3 regions of the Kitasatospora sp. CB02891 genome follow, and region 1 is predicted to be linked to each of the others. Evidence: riboswitches for the same ligand, from Rfam matches in the RefSeq annotation. Region 1 holds a riboswitch; each other region holds the start of a gene.
The links. Region 1 has a riboswitch for cyclic di-AMP ahead of CG736_RS26845 (transglycosylase family protein). Riboswitches for the same ligand answer to the same signal wherever they lie in the genome.

Region 1 (5,208 bases):
GGCCTCGGAGAAGGACTCCGCGCCGATCGGGGCGATCATGAACTCCTGGATGTCGACGTTGGAGTCCGCGTGCGAGCCGCCGTTGAGGATGTTCATCATCGGGACCGGCAGCACGTGGGCGTTCGGGCCGCCCAGGTAGCGGAACAGCGGCAGGTCGCTGGCCTCGGACGCGGCGTGCGCGACGGCGAGCGAGACGCCGAGGATGGCGTTGGCGCCGAGCGAGGACTTGTCCGGGGTGGCGTCCAGGTCGAGCATGGCCTGGTCGATCAGGCGCTGCTCGGTGGCGTCGTAGCCGACCAGCTCTGGGCCGATCTGCTCGATGACGGCGAGGACGGCCTTCTCGACGCCCTTGCCGAAGTAGCGGTTCTTGTCGCCGTCGCGGAGCTCCAGCGCCTCGAAGGCGCCGGTGGAGGCGCCCGACGGGACAGCCGCGCGACCGGTGCTGCCGTCGTCGAGACCGACCTCGACCTCGACCGTGGGGTTGCCGCGGGAGTCGAGGATCTCACGGGCTACGACGACATCAATGGACGGCACGAGGCATCTCCTAGCGGAAGCGGATGTGTGGTCGTTACGCCCAGAGCCTAGCCGCAGACATGCCTGCGGCCACGCCCGGCCGGGCCCCGTCTCACCGTGTGGCCCGGCTACTCACTGGTAGTTCACCTGTTTGCCCGCCACCGGGCCGTTCCGGACGGCGCGAACTGCTCGGCGCGCGCCCGGAACGGACGGAGCGTCAGCCCGGCCGGCCGACGCTCCGCGGCGTCACATCGAGAGGACCTGCCCGGGGACGATCAGGTCGGGGTTGCCGCCGATCACGTCGCGGTTCGCCTGGAACAGCTGCTCCCAGCCGCCGGACAGGTTCCGCGCGACGGCGATGCCGGACAGCGTGTCACCGCTCTGCACGGTGTACTTCCCGGCGGCCTGCGAGGTGGTGGCCGGCTTCGGGGACTTGTAGCCCTGCTGCGGCTGCTGCGCCTTCGGGGTCTGCTGCTGGGACTTCGGCGTCTTGGTCGTCTTGGTCGACTGCTGCTGCTGCGGCGTGGCCGGGCGCTGCTGCGAGCGGGAGGCGGTGTCCTGGGAGCTGCTGCTGCCGCCCTTGGTCAGGCCGGCCTTGCCCGAGCAGACCGGCCAGGCGCCGGGGCCCTGGGAGGCGAGCACCCGCTCGGCCACCGCGATCTGCTGGGAGCGGGAGGCCTGGTCGGCGCGGGACGCGTACTCGCTGCCGCCGTAGGCGCGCCAGGTGGAGGAGGAGAACTGCAGGCCGCCGTAGTACCCGTTGCCGGTGTTGATGGCCCAGTTGCCGCCGCTCTCGCACTGGGCGACGCGGTCCCAGGTGTCGGCGGGCGCGGCGGCCGCTCCGGTGGCGGACAGCAGGGGCAGGGCCAGGCCCACGGACGCCACGCCTGCGGCGGCGACGACCTTCTCGGCCTTGGTACTACGGCGGTGACGGCCGGAACCGGTGAACAGCATGGGACTTCCTCTCCGCACGCCTGCGAGGTGAGCTGTCGGGTTCGGACCGGGAGGCTGGCCCGGCCGCCGGGGAGCGGGGACGCGACTGCGTCCGCTCCCGGGCGGCTTCACCCCAAGCCGTCGGAACTGCTACGGCGTTCACACCTGGGTCCCCCGCTCCTGTCCGAATTCCTGGTCGGTGTCCCGAGGGCGCGGTGGACAGGACTCGGCGTGCCGCGTTCGGGGCCCACGGCTGCGGGCAGATCGGAGAGTAAGCAGAGCTGATGAGCAATCACAAGCTCATATCACCGGTATCACGCCGAAATTACGGACCTTCACATCTCGTGCACAAACCGTCCATGTATGTCCGCATTCGCCCCTCCAGGGGCGCACCGCGCGCCCCCGGCACGGCAGTTGGCCATCCCGCGCGGGAGCAGGTCGGCCGCGGTCGAAACCGGGGTCAGCGGGGCGTGAAGGAGACCGGGAGCTCCCGCAGCCCGCGCATGATCAGCCCGCCCCGCCAACGGAGTTCGGCCGGATCGGCGGCGAGCTGGAGGTCCGGCAGCCGTGTCAGCAGTGTGCCTATCGCGCGCTGCCCTTCGAGCCGGGCGAGCGGCGCGCCGATGCAGTAGTGGATCCCGTGCCCGAAACCGAGGTGCGGATTGTCCGTCCGGGCCAGGTCCAGGGTGTTCTCGTCGGAGAACCGGGCCGGGTCGCGGTCCGCCGCGGCCAGCACCACCAGCACCGGATCGCCCACCGGGACGTCCACCCCGCCGATGGCCAGCGGCCGGGTGGCGAACCGCCAGGTCGCCAGCTCCACCGGGCCGTCGTAGCGCAGCAGTTCCTCGATGCCGGTCTCCAGCAGGCCCGACTCGCCGCGGGCCAGCGAGTCCTGGAGCAGGGTGCGCTGGCTGGGGTTGCAAAGCAGGGCGAAAAGTCCGTTTCCGACCAGATTGATGGTGGTTTCGAACCCCGCGAAGAGCAGAATGAAGGCCATCGCTGCGGCCTCGTTCTCGGTCAGGTGCTCGCCGTGGTCACCGGCCCGGATCAGGCCGGAGATCAGGTCGTCGCCGAGGTCGGCCCGCTTGCGGTGGATCAGGTCGGCCAGGTAGCCGCGGATCTGCTTGACCGCGCGGCCCACTCCCCCGCGCTTGCCGCCCGTGTGTCGGATCATCATGCCGGCCCAGTCGCGCAGGTCGTCCTGGTCCTCGGCGGGGACGCCCAGCAGGTCGCAGATCGCGTAGATCGGCAGCGGGAAGGCGAACTCGTGGATCAGGTCGGCCTCGCCGCGCTCCGCGAAGGAGTCGATCAGCCGGTCGGTGAGCTGCTGCACCCGCGGTTCGAACTCGGCGACCCGGCGCGGCGTGAACGCCTTCGACACCAGGCGGCGCAGCCGGGTGTGGTCCGGCGGGTCGATGTTCAGCAGGTGGGTCATCAGGTCGGCCTGCCGCTCGCCCGGGATGCCCACCCGGCCGGTGCGGTGCGCCTGCTCGCTGTGGTGCGCCGGGTTCTTGGAGAGCCGGGAGTCGGCCAGCGCCTGCCGGGCGTCCGCGTACCGGGTGACCAGCCACGCCTCCACTCCGCTGGGCAGGGTGGTGCGGTGCACCGGGGAGTGCTCCCGCAGCCAGGCGTACGCCGGATAGGGGTCGGCCGCGAACTCCCAGGTGAAGAGTTGCGGGTGGGCGGCGTGGGGCTGATCTGGCATGTCTTGACCGTATCTGGAACCGCCGTCGCGTGAGTCTGGTCACCTGGCGGGTAATCCCTGTTGCGGAGCGTCGGGGCGAGCCTACGATCCTCCGATGAAGCACAGTGGGCGGCGTGCGGACCGCCCCGGTTTCGCTCTGAAAGGGGAGCAGGCCATGCGAGTAGCCGGTGCAGTGGTCGTCATCGCGGTGCTCGACGGGGGCGAGGGGGGCGACCTGGCCCGCCGGTTCTCCGCCGCCGGAGCCGCCGGCCTGCTCATCGCCGATCTCCGCCCCGGCGTCGCGGAGGACCTGGCGGCCGAACTCGACCGTCCCGGCTGCCCCGTGGTCGGGGTCTCCGGTGACGTCCACCACCCCGCCGACATCGCCGCGCTGGTCGACACCGCCGCCAAGCACCTCGGGCCGATCGACCTGTTCGCCGTCGCCGGCCCGGACGGCGAGCGGGTCGTCCAGCTGGTCGAGCTGCCCGGCCACCTCGCCCCGCTGGCCGAGGTGCTGGCCCTGGTCGGCGAGGCGATCGGCGAGGTCGTCCCGGCGCAGCGCCGCCCGGTCACGGACGTCCCGCTGGCCGGCTGACCTCCGTCAGTCCGTCTCGGGCAGGCCCTCCGCGGTCCGCACCGCCCGGCGGTAGCGCCGGGCCGCGGCCCGCAGGGCCGCGTCCACGTCCACGCCGTGGTCGTAGCCGCGCTGGGCGATCGCCAGCAGCAGGTCGCCGGCCGACTCGGCGGTGAGTTCGGCGGGCAGCTCGTACGGCGCGTCCGGCACCCCGGTGAACCGCGCGCGGCGCACCCGGGAGACCAGCTTCGCCGCGTAGGCCAGCGCGGGCAGGCCGGCCGGCACGCCGTCCAGCACCGATTCGCGCTGCTTCTCGGCGGCCTTCAGCTGCTCCCAGTTGGCCTCCGTCTCGGCGGAGTCCTCGACACTGACGTCGCCGAACACGTGCGGGTGGCGGTACATCAGCTTCTCGACGATGTCGCCCGCCACGTCGTCGATCGAGAACGGGTCCTCGGCGTCCTCCTCGGCGATCCGGGAGTGGAAGAACACCTGGAGCAGCACGTCCCCGAGCTCCTCGCGGAGGGTCGGCCGGTCGTCCTCCTCGATCGCCTCGACCAGTTCGAACGCCTCCTCGACCAGGTACTTCACCAGGCTCCGGTGGGTCTGCTCGGCGTCCCACGGGCAGCCGCCGGGCGAGCGCAGGCGGTCCATCACCGAGACCAGGTCCAGCAGCCGGGCGCCCGGCAGGTCGTACGAACCCGGCAGCACCTCGATCTCCGGGTGCTCGCCGGCCTCCTCCACCGCGATCCGGGCCAGCGCGTCGGTCAGCCCCGGGTCGCCGTCCGGGCTCTCCAGCCACACCGCGGGGGCCTCGGCGAGCAGTTGCCGGGCCAGCGCCGGGGCGGTGCCCCGTTCGACCAGCCGGGGCTCGACGCCGGCGGCGCGCAGCGCGGGCAGCTGCGGGTGGTCGGCGACGCCGACCAGCACCACGGGCGCCGAGCGGAGGGCCTCCCAGGCCGGCCAGCCGAGCAGGCCGGGTGCGACGCGGTGGGTGGTGGTGAGCAGGATCAGCTTCGGAGTGTCCACGGCACCGAACCTACAACGACGCCGGACGGGGCGGCCGAGCGGTTTTCCCGCGCGGGGCCGGTCACCCGGCGGGCTGCAGCATGACCTGGCGGGTGACGGCCAGCAGGTCGGCGGGCGTCAGCTCGGCCAGCAGCGCGGTGGCGTGCTCGATCAGCGCGGCGGCCGCATCGGTGAGCGCGGCGTCGTCCAGCGGGCGGCCCGGCAGGGCGAGGCTGTCGGCCAGCAGGCTCTGCGCGACGGTGTACAGGTTGGCGCTGGCCGCCTCCCGGATGGTCAGCGACAGGTGCGTGGACGGCGCGCCGTCCTCGGCGCGGGCCCGGTGCGCGAACCCGCGCGGCACGTACAGCACCTCGCCCGGCTGCAGGACGGTCTCCAGCAGCACCTCGCCCGGGTCGCCGTCCTCCCGGTCGGGCACCCAGTTGCCGTCGGCCGGCCCGCCGTGCACCCACCAGCGCTTGGCCCCGGAGATCTGCACCAC
Region 2 (5,208 bases), on a different contig from region 1:
AGGGCCGCAGCGTCGAGGACATGCGGCTGCGGCTGCTGCTGGACACCGTGCTGCAGTCCGCGCAGGGCCTGCAGCGGGAGTTGGCACTGCCGGTGACGGCGCTGCGCCCGGCCGACCTGGTGGAGGCGGTGGAGCCCGGCTCGGCCTCGCCGCACGACGTGGCCCGGCGCGGCCTGGCCGAGGACGATCCGGCGCTGCTGGACCAACTGCTGGCCATCCCGCAGGTCCACCTGGTGGTGGACGGCTACAACGTGACCAAGACCGGCTATCCGCAACTGCCGCTGGAGCAGCAGCGGCTGAGGCTGCTGGGCGGCCTGGCGATGCTGGCCCAGCGGACCCAGGCCGAGGTGACCTGCGTGTTCGACGGCCAGGACCTGGACGTGCCGGTGATCATGGCTCCGCCGCGCGGTGTGCGGGTCCGGTTCAGCCGGACCGGGGAGACCGCGGACGAGCTGATCCGCCGCATGGTGCGGGCCGAGCCGCAGGGCCGACCGGTGGTGGTGGTCTCCGCCGACAAGGAGGTCGCGGACGGGGTGCGCAAGGCCGGCGCCCGCCCGGTGGCCTCGGTGCTGCTGCTGAACCGGCTGTCGCGCAGCTGATCGAGTTGACGGGCGGTCAGCGGCGTTGAAGCGTCCGGAGTGTGTCGGTGTCGTGAAAGGGGGCGGAGAAGCCGATTCGGGAGCCCCCCGGGAGTGGACGCGGGGGTAGGGACTTCACTAGGGTCTGGCGTCAAACCTATATTCCGGACTATCGCCTGATCGGGTGAGTCCAGCAGGAAGAAGGAGCACCGCCGTGGCCTCCCACCGCCGTCCCAAGCAGCCGAGTCGCGCCCGGGTGACCGTGCTGACCGCTGCCGCCGCGACCGCGGTCGCCCTGTCGGCCCAGGTGAGTGCGCACGCCGCGCCGGCCCAGCCGAACAAGGACGAGGTCAAGGCGCAGGTCGACAAGCTGCTGGAGGAGCAGGAGCAGGCCGCCGAGAAGTACAACGGCGCCAAGGAGAAGGCCGACCAGCTGCGCAAGCAGGCCGACCAGCTGCAGGACCAGGTGGCCCGCGGCCAGGAGCAGCTGACCGAGCTGGCCTCCGGGCTGGCGGCGGTGGCCGGCGACCAGTACCGGCACGCGGGCATCGACCCGTCGATGCAGCTGATGCTCTCCTCCGACCCGGACAAGTACCTGGACCAGGCGTCCTCCTTCGACCAGGCGGCCAGCACCCAGGCCGCCACGCTGAAGTCGCTGGAGGACCAGCAGCGCCGGCTGGACCAGCAGAAGCAGGAGGCGGCGACCGTCCTGGCCGAGCTGGACAGCTCCACCCAGGCGCTCAACGACGCCAAGAACGACGTGCAGAGCAAGCTCCAGGAGGCGCAGAAGCTGCTCAGCCAGCTCTCCGCCACCGACCGGGCCGCGATCCTGCGCGGCGGCGGCGCAGCCTCGCGCGGCGCCGACCGGGTCGACCTGGGCAGCCTGCCGAAGGCCGCCGGCTACGCCGGCGTCGCGGTGCAGCGGGCGCTCGACAAGCGCGGCTCGGCCTACGTGTGGGGCGCGACCGGCTCGAGCACCTTCGACTGCTCCGGCCTGATGGTGTGGGCGTACGCGCAGGCCGGCGTCTCGCTGCCGCGCACCTCGCAGTCGCAGGCCGGCGTGGGCACCAACGTGGGCAAGGACTGGCACAACGCGCAGCCCGGTGACCTGGTGGTCTACTACAACGACGCGCACCACGTGGGCATGTACGTCGGCAACGGCATGGTGGTGCACGCGCCGCGCACCGGCGACGTGGTGAAGCTGATGGCCGCGGACACCCTGCCGATCCTCACCATCCGCCGGGTCTGACGGTCCGACAATCCGGACATACGCCCCAGAGGGCGACAACTGACGCGCCGTGACACGCCCGGACGGGTCGAGATTCCACTGTGATCTCGAACACGTCCGGGCGTTGTGTTTTTCGATGGAACGAAGGGAAATGCTGCGCACTGTGCAACGAATCCCTTACGTTCGGTCATTTCCGTAATCGAAATTGACTCAGATTCAGATTTTTTTCGGACAAGGATTTGAACCGATCACGGATCGGTTACTAGGGTCTTGGTTCGACCGCCGCAGAGTCGATCGCCCAAGGGGGGCGACGGTGGGGGTCGCCGCCGAGTCCGTGACGCAGCGGGCGGATCGTCAGAACGAGGTCCGCCGACGGGGATACCCCTGCGGGGGTGCTGTCGAACGGAGCCGGGGAACCACGTTCCCCCGGGGTGAATCGGCGCCGGGCCGGCCGCGACAGCGGTCGGTGAAGCGCTGTAGGGCATCTCTTCCGGCCCGAACCCGTCAGCTCACCCGGTAGGCGGTGTGAGGAAGAAGGAGTCCGCCTTCGTGGCGTCCCATCGCCGTCCCAAGCCCGTCGGCCGTGCCCGGGTCTCGATTCTCACTGCCGCTGCCGCCACCGCCGTCGCGCTCTCCGCGCAGACCGGCGCGCACGCCGACCCGGCGCCCACCAAGGACCAGGTCAAGCAGCAGGTCGACCAGCTCAACGAGCAGGCCGAGGTGAAGACCGAGGCGCTCAACGCCTCCGTCGAGAAGCAGCAGAACCTGCAGAAGCAGGTCACCCAGTTGCAGGACCAGCTGGCCCGCCAGCAGGACCAGGTGACCACCGTTCAGGACAGCCTGGCCAACATCGCCGCCGAGCAGTACCGCAACGGCGGCATCTCGCAGACCATGCAGCTGATGCTCTCCAGCAGCCCGGACGCCTTCCTCGGGCAGGCCGGCACGCTCAACACGGTCGGCGCCACCCAGGCGGACCTGCTGAAGAGCTTCAAGGCCGAGCAGGCCAAGCTGGACGGGCAGCGCAAGGAGGCCGAGCAGAAGCTCGCCGAGCTGGACACCACCACGAAGGCCCTCCAGGCCGACAAGGAGGACGTCCAGGCCAAGCTGGCCAAGGCGCAGGACCTGCTCAACACGCTCACCCAGAAGGAGCGCGACGAGCTCGCCGCGGCCGAGGCCAAGGCCGCCGACGCCTCCCGCAGCCAGGCCGAGCGGGCCTCCCGCGACACCGCCCGGACCGGCCTCGCCGCCCCGGTGCAGGCCCCGGCCGGCTACGCGGGCGCCGCGATGAGCGCCGCGCTGTCCAAGCTGGGCAGCTGGTACTCCTACGGCGCGGCCGGCCCGAGCACCTTCGACTGCTCCGGTCTGATGCAGTGGGCGTACGCCCAAGCGGGTGTGTCGATCCCGCGCACCTCGCAGGCCCAGGCGGGCGCCGGCACCAACATCGGCACCAACATCGCCAACGCCCGACCGGGTGACCTGATCATCTACTACGGCGACCAGCACCACGTCGGCATGTACGTCGGCAACGGGCAGATCGTGCACGCCCCGCACACCGGCGCGCAGGTCCGCTACGAGTCCGCCACCGTGATGCCGATCACCAAGATCGTCCGGATCTGACGGCTCCTTCGAGCGCCCGGCCCGGCACCCCGCACAGGGGGTGCCGGGCCGCACTCGTTCCGGTGTCCGATTCGCGGTCGAATATTCGAGGTTGTCAGGGTTTGGACTGGATCCTTCCGACTCGCTAACCTCTGGCCCGGCCCCCCGTGCGGACGGCCGCCCGACCGGCGGGCGGCGGCGGAGGCCGGCCGCAGGAACGGAGTCGTCGCACGTGTCCGTGCACCGTCGCCCCCCACTGCCCGGTGTCCAGCGCCTCGCCCGCGCCCTGGCGCTCACCGCCGCCGCGACCGGCGTCCTCCACCTCGGCGTCGCCCCGGCCGGCGCCGCGCCGACCGACCCGCCCGACCGCGCCGACGTCAAGGCGCAGGTCGACCAGCTGTACGAGGAGGCCGAGCAGGCGAACGAGAAGTACAACGCGGCCCAGGAGCAGCAGCGGAGGCTGCAGCGCGAGGCCGGCGCCCTGCAGAGCCAGGTCGCGGCCGGGCAGGACGACCTCAACCGGCTGCGCGGCGACCTCGGGGCGGTGGTCGCCGCCCAGTACCGCACCCAGGGCCTCGACCCCACCCTGCGGCTGATGCTCGACCAGGACCCGGCGTCCTACCTGGCCGGCGCCCGCGCCCTCGGCCAGGCCACCGAGCGGCAGAACGAGACCCTGCGCGAGCTGCACGAACGGCAGCGCCGACTGGACCAGCGGCGCCAGGAGGCCACCGCCAAGCTCGACGAACTGGAACAGGCCCGGCAGCGCCTGGCCGCCGCCAAGGACGAGGTCCACAGCCGGCTCGCCCGGGCGCAGCGGCTGCTGGGCGGCCTCAGCGCCGCCGAGCGGGTCCGGCTGGCCGACGACGACGCCCGGGACGCCCAGGACCGCGCCACCCGCGGCACCGACCGGCTCGACCTCGGCGACCTGCCCCCCGCGTCCGACCGCGCCGCGGCCGCGCTGAACGCCGCCGTCTCGAAGATCGGCTCCCCGTACGTGTACGGATCCACCGGCCCGACCACGTTCGACTGCTCCGGTCTGATGTACTGGGCGTGGCGGCAGGCCGGAGTGACCCTGCCGCGGACCTCGCAGGGACAGGCCTCGGCCGGTCGGCGGGTGAGCCTCGCCGAAGCCCGGCCCGGAGACCTGGTGATCTTCTTCAAGGACAGGCACCACGTCGGCATGTACGCCGGCGGCGGGGTCGTCGTGCACGCGCCCCACCCCGGCGCCCGGGTCCGCTACGAGAGCGTCAGCGCGATGCCGGTCAACTCGGTGGTGCGGGTCTGAACCAGCACGAGCCCCTGGTCACCGACCTGCCGCCGGAAGCCCCGCGACAGGCCGGGGCCTCGCTGTCCCGGCGGGCCGCGCTGCTGGTCGCCGCCGGGTGCGCCGCCCAGCTGTCGCTGCCCCGGGTGCTCCCGGCCGGGCCCGTCGCGCCGGCCGCCGCCCCGCCCGCGCCGGGCGCGCCGTCCGGGGTCCGGGAGGCCGTCACGCAGGTGCTGGCGCGGCGGGCGAGCGCGATCCTGCGGCGCGACCCCGGCGGGCTGCCGACGGCGGTGGGCGCCGAGGAGGCCGACCGGGACGTGCTCACCCGCACCGCGGCGATCCGCTTCACCGAGTACACGCTGCGGCTGACCACGTTCGCCGAACCCGCGCCCGGCGCCGACCGGCTGACCGTCGGCGCCGAACTCGGCTACCGGATCGCCGGCGTGGACGACTACCCGGCGCTGCTGGAACGGCAGGTCGAACTCCGGCGGGAGCCGGCCGGCTGGCGGGTGCTCAGGGAGGTGCCGACCGGCGCGGTGGCG
Region 3 (5,208 bases), on a different contig from region 1:
TGCCGAGGGTGCTGTTCATGGTGGGCCTCCTGGGCGGCGGGTGCGGTGCGCCGGGCACTGGAGGCCCGGCCGACTGCCGATAGCCATAAAGCTAAGGCTAATAGCCTTAGCCGTCAAGCGGGGGCGGCCGGCCGGGTCGTCAGATGTTCTCCACCTTGAACGGGTCGTGCTCGGCGAGCAGCTTCTCCAGCCGGGCCTGGTCCACCCGGCTGGTGATCGCGCCCTCCTCCTGGCGGTCCCGGACCACCTTGGCCAGCGTGAACGCGGAAGTGATCACGTACAGCACGCCGACGGCCAGGAAGGCGCGCATCCAGGCGCTCACCGGCAGGTAGGCGATCCCGATGGTGAGGGCGATGGCGGCCAGCGCGAAGGAGGCGGCGGCCTGCAGGAAGTAGGCGGCGGTGGTCCGGTGCGGCACGGTTGCGGTCATGGCATCAGGGTCGCGCCGGCCCGGGGGCGGGGCGTGAGTACGGATACTCAACCGTGCGGTCACCATCCGTCAGGTACGGCCTGGTGAATCGTCATAAATCGCCCATAGGGCGTCAGGAAATCTTCACCGTCTCCCGGGAGGAGCTTGGAATCATGGGGTCCATAGGATTAACGTTTGATAACGCAGCGCGGTCGGCAACGCCGTAACCATGCGGCACCGTGCGCCACGCCTAATCCACTTGGGCACGCCTTTCGGGGCGTCCCAGGAGCCGGGGAACCACGTTCCACCGGGGTGAATCGGGACGGCCCTGGGCCCGACCGTAGGAGACCTTCCACCTCCGAACCCGTCAGCTAACCCGGTCGGCGGCAGGGAAGGAAGGAGCACGCCCCCGTGGCGTCGACCTACACCGAGAGCACCGGCACCCAGCTGCTCGACCACCCGGTCGAGCCGGAAGCCGCCCGGCACCGGCTGCCCCGCCAGTCCCGCGCCGGCGCGCCCCTGCTGGGCGTCACCGCGATGACCGCCGCGCTCAGCGCCACCGGACTCGCCCCCGCGCAGGCCGCCGCCCCGGTGCCCGTCACCGCCGCCGACGAGGTCTCCGACGGACTGCTCGCCGCCGACCCCGGCCTCGCCCTCGCCGCCCGCATCCAGCAGCAGGCCGACGGCCAGCGCACCTCCGCCGACGAATCCGCCCGGCTCGCCGCCGCCCAGGACGCCGAGGCCAAGCGCGCCGCCCAGCAGGCCGAGGCCGAACGGGACGCGCACACCCTGCCGGTGGCCGGCTACCAGCTGACCGCGCACTTCGCCCAGGCCGGCTCGCACTGGGCGCACCTGCACACCGGCCTGGACTTCGCCGCCCGCACCGGCACCCCCGTCGCCGCCGTCGCCGGAGGCACCGTCACCTCGGCGGGCTGGTCCGGCCCCTACGGCTACCGGGTCATCCAGACCCTCCCCGACGGCACCGAACTCTGGTACTGCCACCTCTCCCGGATCGTCACCGCCTCCGGCCCGGTCGCCCCCGGCGCCGTGCTCGGCGCGGTCGGCGCCACCGGCAACGTCACCGGCCCGCACCTGCACCTGGAGGTCCGCCCCGGCGGCGGCGCCCCGGTCGACCCGCTGCCCTGGCTCCAGCAGCTCGGCCTGCAGCCGTAACTCCCGCGCTCACCGACGGCCGTCGTCTCCCGGCAGGAGTCGGCGGCCGAACACCGTGCACCCGAACAGCACCCCGCCGGCCAGGAAGAACGGCTCGTACAGCAGCGTCGCGAAGCGGGCCGTCGCGGCCGGCTCCGCCACCGGGCGGTGACCCTCCGCCGCCGGCGCCGCCCAGTCCGGCACGGACGGCGCGGCGTGCACGATCAGCACCACCGCCGTGCCCCGCGCGGCCCGCAGCAGCCCGCGGGCCGGCAGCCGCCTGCCCCACGGCCGCACCAGCGCCAGGGCCGCGAGCGGTGTCGTGACGACGTCGGTCACCAGCAGCGGCGTGTTGTCCAGCACCGACAGGCCGCCCGGCAGCCCGGCCCGGCCGCCCAGCAGCCAGTACAGGTGCACCAGGGCGAAGCCGGCCGACCAGAACGCGGCGGCCAGGGCGGCGACCCGCCGGAACGACGGGCGCAGGCCGGCCGCGGCGGCGCCGGCGGGAGTCACGATGTCCATGGCTCCACCCCGGCCCGGCGGCCCCGCCCCGCGGATCGTCCGGACGGCCGCGGCTGATGGATCACCAGGACGATCCCCGGGTCCTCCGAGCGGCGGACCCGACGGGCCGGAATCCTCAGTACACCTCGGGGGCCAGCTCCGGGAACTCCTCCAGCAGCAGCCGGGCCAGCCCCGGCACCGTCCACTCGCCGCACAGGTCGATCGCGGCCTGCGCCACCGCCTCCTCGAACTCCTCGAACTCCCCGGCGAGTTCGTCCGGCATCGGCAGACCCCGAGCGGTCAGCTCCGCCAGGTTGCGGTAGCTGCGCCGCATCAGGCCCTGCTCCAGCAGCCGGCGCGCGCCGTCCGTGGACACCCCGACCAGCAGCGCCCGCTCCGGGCCCCAGCCGCCGTCCGGCGCCACGCCCGGCACCCGCTCGTACGCGGCGAAGCGCTCCTCGACGTCCAGCGCCCGGAACTCCTCCAGCCAGCCCCGCACCCGGTCGAGGTCCTCCACCGGCACGCCGTCCGCGCGCAGCAGCAGGGCGTACAGCCTGGGCCAGGTCAGCAGGTCGGACCGGAGCAGCAGCGAGTCCACCAGCACCTCGCCCTGCCAGTCGGTCTCCTCGCGCAGCTTCTCCAGCCGCTTGGCGTTCAGCCGCCGCGCCGCCCGCTGCCACTCGATCAGCAGCCGCACCGCCGCCGGGTACGCCCGGGCGTCGCCGTCCGGCTGGACGTACAGGTGCAGCTGCTCGTACAGCAGGTGTTCCAGCACCGGCGAGGTCAGCTCCGGGAAACCGTCGTGCATCCGGGCGCCGCCCAGCTCCAGCAGCGTCAGGACGGTTCGCACCGCGGGCTCGGGTACCGCCTCCAAACCCTCCTCGGCGGCCCACTCCAGCAGGTCGGCGGCTCGGGTACGGGGGAGCAGGTGCAGGTCTTCGTCGTCCACCCAGGTACGGTAGCCGGTCCGCGCGGGGCCGCCCGGTAGGGTCGGGCGCCATGGAAACCGTCCGGCTGACCGGCCCCCGGCTCACCCTGCGGGAGTACCGCCACACCCCCGAGGAAGTCGCCGCGCTGCACGCCGTCCACGGCGACCCCCGGACCGTCCGCCATCTCCCGTTCGACGCCGCCGACTTCGAGGAGTGCGCCGACCAGATCGAGCTCTACCTCGACGAGGCCGAAGCGGAACCCCGGCAGCACTACCGGCTGGCCGTCGACGACGCCGCGGGCGAACCGATCGGCCAGGCCGCCCTCACCCGCGAGGGCGAGCACGCCGCCCAGCTCGGCTGCGCGCTGCGCCCCGACATCTGGGGCTGCGGCCACGCCGGGGAGGTCACCGCGCTGCTGTGCGCGCTCGGCTTCGACACCCTCGGCCTGCACCGGCTGTTCGCCCGCACCGACCCGGCCAACCCGGCCGCCGCCCGGGTGCTGGTCAGGGCGGGCTTCCGGTACGAGGGCCGGATCCGCGCCGAGTCCCACTGGGGCGGCAGCTGGCACGACGCGCTCCAGTACTCGCTGCTCGCCCCCGAATGGCGGGCCCTGGCCACCCCCGGAGCCGGGGGATAACCCCACCCCGAACTCGGCAGCAGGCCTCATACCGGCGACCGGGTCCGGTGCGGCACCTTTGAAGGGTGCCCGGCACCGCCGACCGGCGGCGCCGACCCCGACCACCGAAGGACCGCGGATGTCCACCGCTGCGTACCGTGCCACCACCGGCGACCACTCCATCCGGCCCGGGTTCTGGCGCGCCCCGATCTCCCGGGCAGGCTTCCGGGAGCTCGGCTTCGCGCTCAGCGGCCTGCCCGTCGCCATACTCGGCTTCTCCGTCGTCGTCACACTGTTCAGCACCGGCCTCGGCCTCGCCGTCACCATGCTCGGCCTGCCCGTGCTCGCCCTGCTGACGATCGCCGGCCGCGGCTTCGGCGCCGCCGAACGCTTCCGGATCCGCACCATGCTCGACCTCGACCTGCCCGACCCGCGCGAGGTGACGGCCCGCCGGGAGGGCGTCTGGGGCGCGATCACCGCCCGGCTCGCCGACCCGGTCGGCTGGAAGGGCGCGCTCTACCAGTTCGTCATGTTCCCCTGGGCGATCCTCAGCTTCGCGCTCTCCACCGTCTTCTTCACCGTCGGCTGGGCGCTCCTGCTGTTCCCCGCCTACCAGTGGGTGTTCGGCCGCTACACCGACTGGGACGGCTACCGGGTCGCCAACTGGACGGACTCGCACGGCGTCCACCACGTCTACGACATCATCTCGCCGTTCCAGATCGCCGGCGTCAGCCTGGTCGGCCTGCTCTTCGTCCTGCTCACTCCGCAGCTGGTCCACGCCCTCAACGGCGCCAACCGCCTCGCCGCCCGCGCCCTGCTGGCCGGCCGCTGAACATGCGACACCGCCGGGCCCGTGGTCGGATGACCACGGGCCCGGGCCGCACCCCGGGCCCGTCGGACGTCCGGAGGACCACCGATGTGCCCGGTCAGCAGCACCCGCCCCGCACACCGGCGCGGGCCGGCCGCCCCGCCCGTGCTGATCAGCTCCCGGCCGCTCGACGAGTACTGCGGCTACTTCGGCCTCACCCGCGCCGACCTGAGCCGTCTGCCCGGCCCGCTGCTGGACTGCCCCGGCGGGGCCGCCGCGTTCGCCGCGGAGGCCCGCGCGCTCGGCTGCGAGGTGGTCGCCGCCGACCCCGGCTACGCGCTCGGCCCGCGCCGCCTCGCCGAACTCGCCGCCGCCGGCCGCGACACCATGGCCGGCGCCATCCGCCGCGACCCCGCCCACCACCTTCCCCGCGGCCGGCACGGCCGGCGCCGCCCCGACAAGTACCTCCGCAGCTGGGACCGCGCCCGCCGCCTGTTCGTGGCCGACGCCGCCGCCCACCCCGGGCACTACCCGGCCGCCGAGCTGCCCCGACTCCCGTTCGCCGACGGCAGCTTCGCCCTCACCCTCAGCTCCTACCTGGTCTTCGCCTACCCGGCGCTGTTCACCCCCGCCGACCAGTTCCGGGCCCTGCGCGAACTCGCCCGGGTCACCGCCCCCGACGGCGAGGTCCGGATCTTCCCGCTCCACGACCACACCGGCAGCCGCTGCCCGCACCTCACCGAACTCCGCGCGGCGCTCCGCCACCACGGGATCGCCAGCCGGGTGCTGACCA

Region 2: linked by a shared signal. The riboswitch ahead of CG736_RS10920 (C40 family peptidase) and the one ahead of CG736_RS26845 (transglycosylase family protein) in region 1 are both predicted to bind cyclic di-AMP.
Region 3: linked by a shared signal. The riboswitch ahead of CG736_RS27910 (M23 family metallopeptidase) and the one ahead of CG736_RS26845 (transglycosylase family protein) in region 1 are both predicted to bind cyclic di-AMP.

The regions. Positions count from the first base shown of each region.
Region 1 is NZ_NNBO01000014.1:20,688-25,895, reverse strand. It holds gene eno (phosphopyruvate hydratase) at 1-534, opposite strand, end outside; gene CG736_RS26845 (transglycosylase family protein) at 760-1,467, opposite strand; cyclic di-AMP (ydaO/yuaA leader) riboswitch at 1,471-1,654, opposite strand; gene CG736_RS26840 (cytochrome P450) at 1,907-3,151, opposite strand; gene CG736_RS26835 (SDR family NAD(P)-dependent oxidoreductase) at 3,306-3,725, shown strand; gene CG736_RS26830 (MazG family protein) at 3,732-4,730, opposite strand; gene CG736_RS26825 (JmjC domain-containing protein) at 4,792-5,208, opposite strand, start outside.
Region 2 is NZ_NNBO01000003.1:478,982-484,189, forward strand. It holds gene CG736_RS10910 (NYN domain-containing protein) at 1-599, shown strand, start outside; gene CG736_RS10915 (C40 family peptidase) at 793-1,827, shown strand; cyclic di-AMP (ydaO/yuaA leader) riboswitch at 2,190-2,345, shown strand; gene CG736_RS10920 (C40 family peptidase) at 2,356-3,423, shown strand; gene CG736_RS10925 (NlpC/P60 family protein) at 3,635-4,687, shown strand; gene CG736_RS10930 (hypothetical protein) at 4,813-5,208, shown strand, end outside.
Region 3 is NZ_NNBO01000015.1:18,711-23,918, reverse strand. It holds gene CG736_RS27920 (alpha/beta fold hydrolase) at 1-19, opposite strand, end outside; gene CG736_RS27915 (YiaA/YiaB family inner membrane protein) at 140-430, opposite strand; cyclic di-AMP (ydaO/yuaA leader) riboswitch at 647-810, shown strand; gene CG736_RS27910 (M23 family metallopeptidase) at 821-1,582, shown strand; gene CG736_RS27905 (DUF3995 domain-containing protein) at 1,592-2,083, opposite strand; gene CG736_RS27900 (hypothetical protein) at 2,199-3,011, opposite strand; gene CG736_RS27895 (GNAT family N-acetyltransferase) at 3,062-3,628, shown strand; gene CG736_RS27890 (sensor domain-containing protein) at 3,747-4,439, shown strand; gene CG736_RS27885 (class I SAM-dependent methyltransferase) at 4,524-5,208, shown strand, end outside.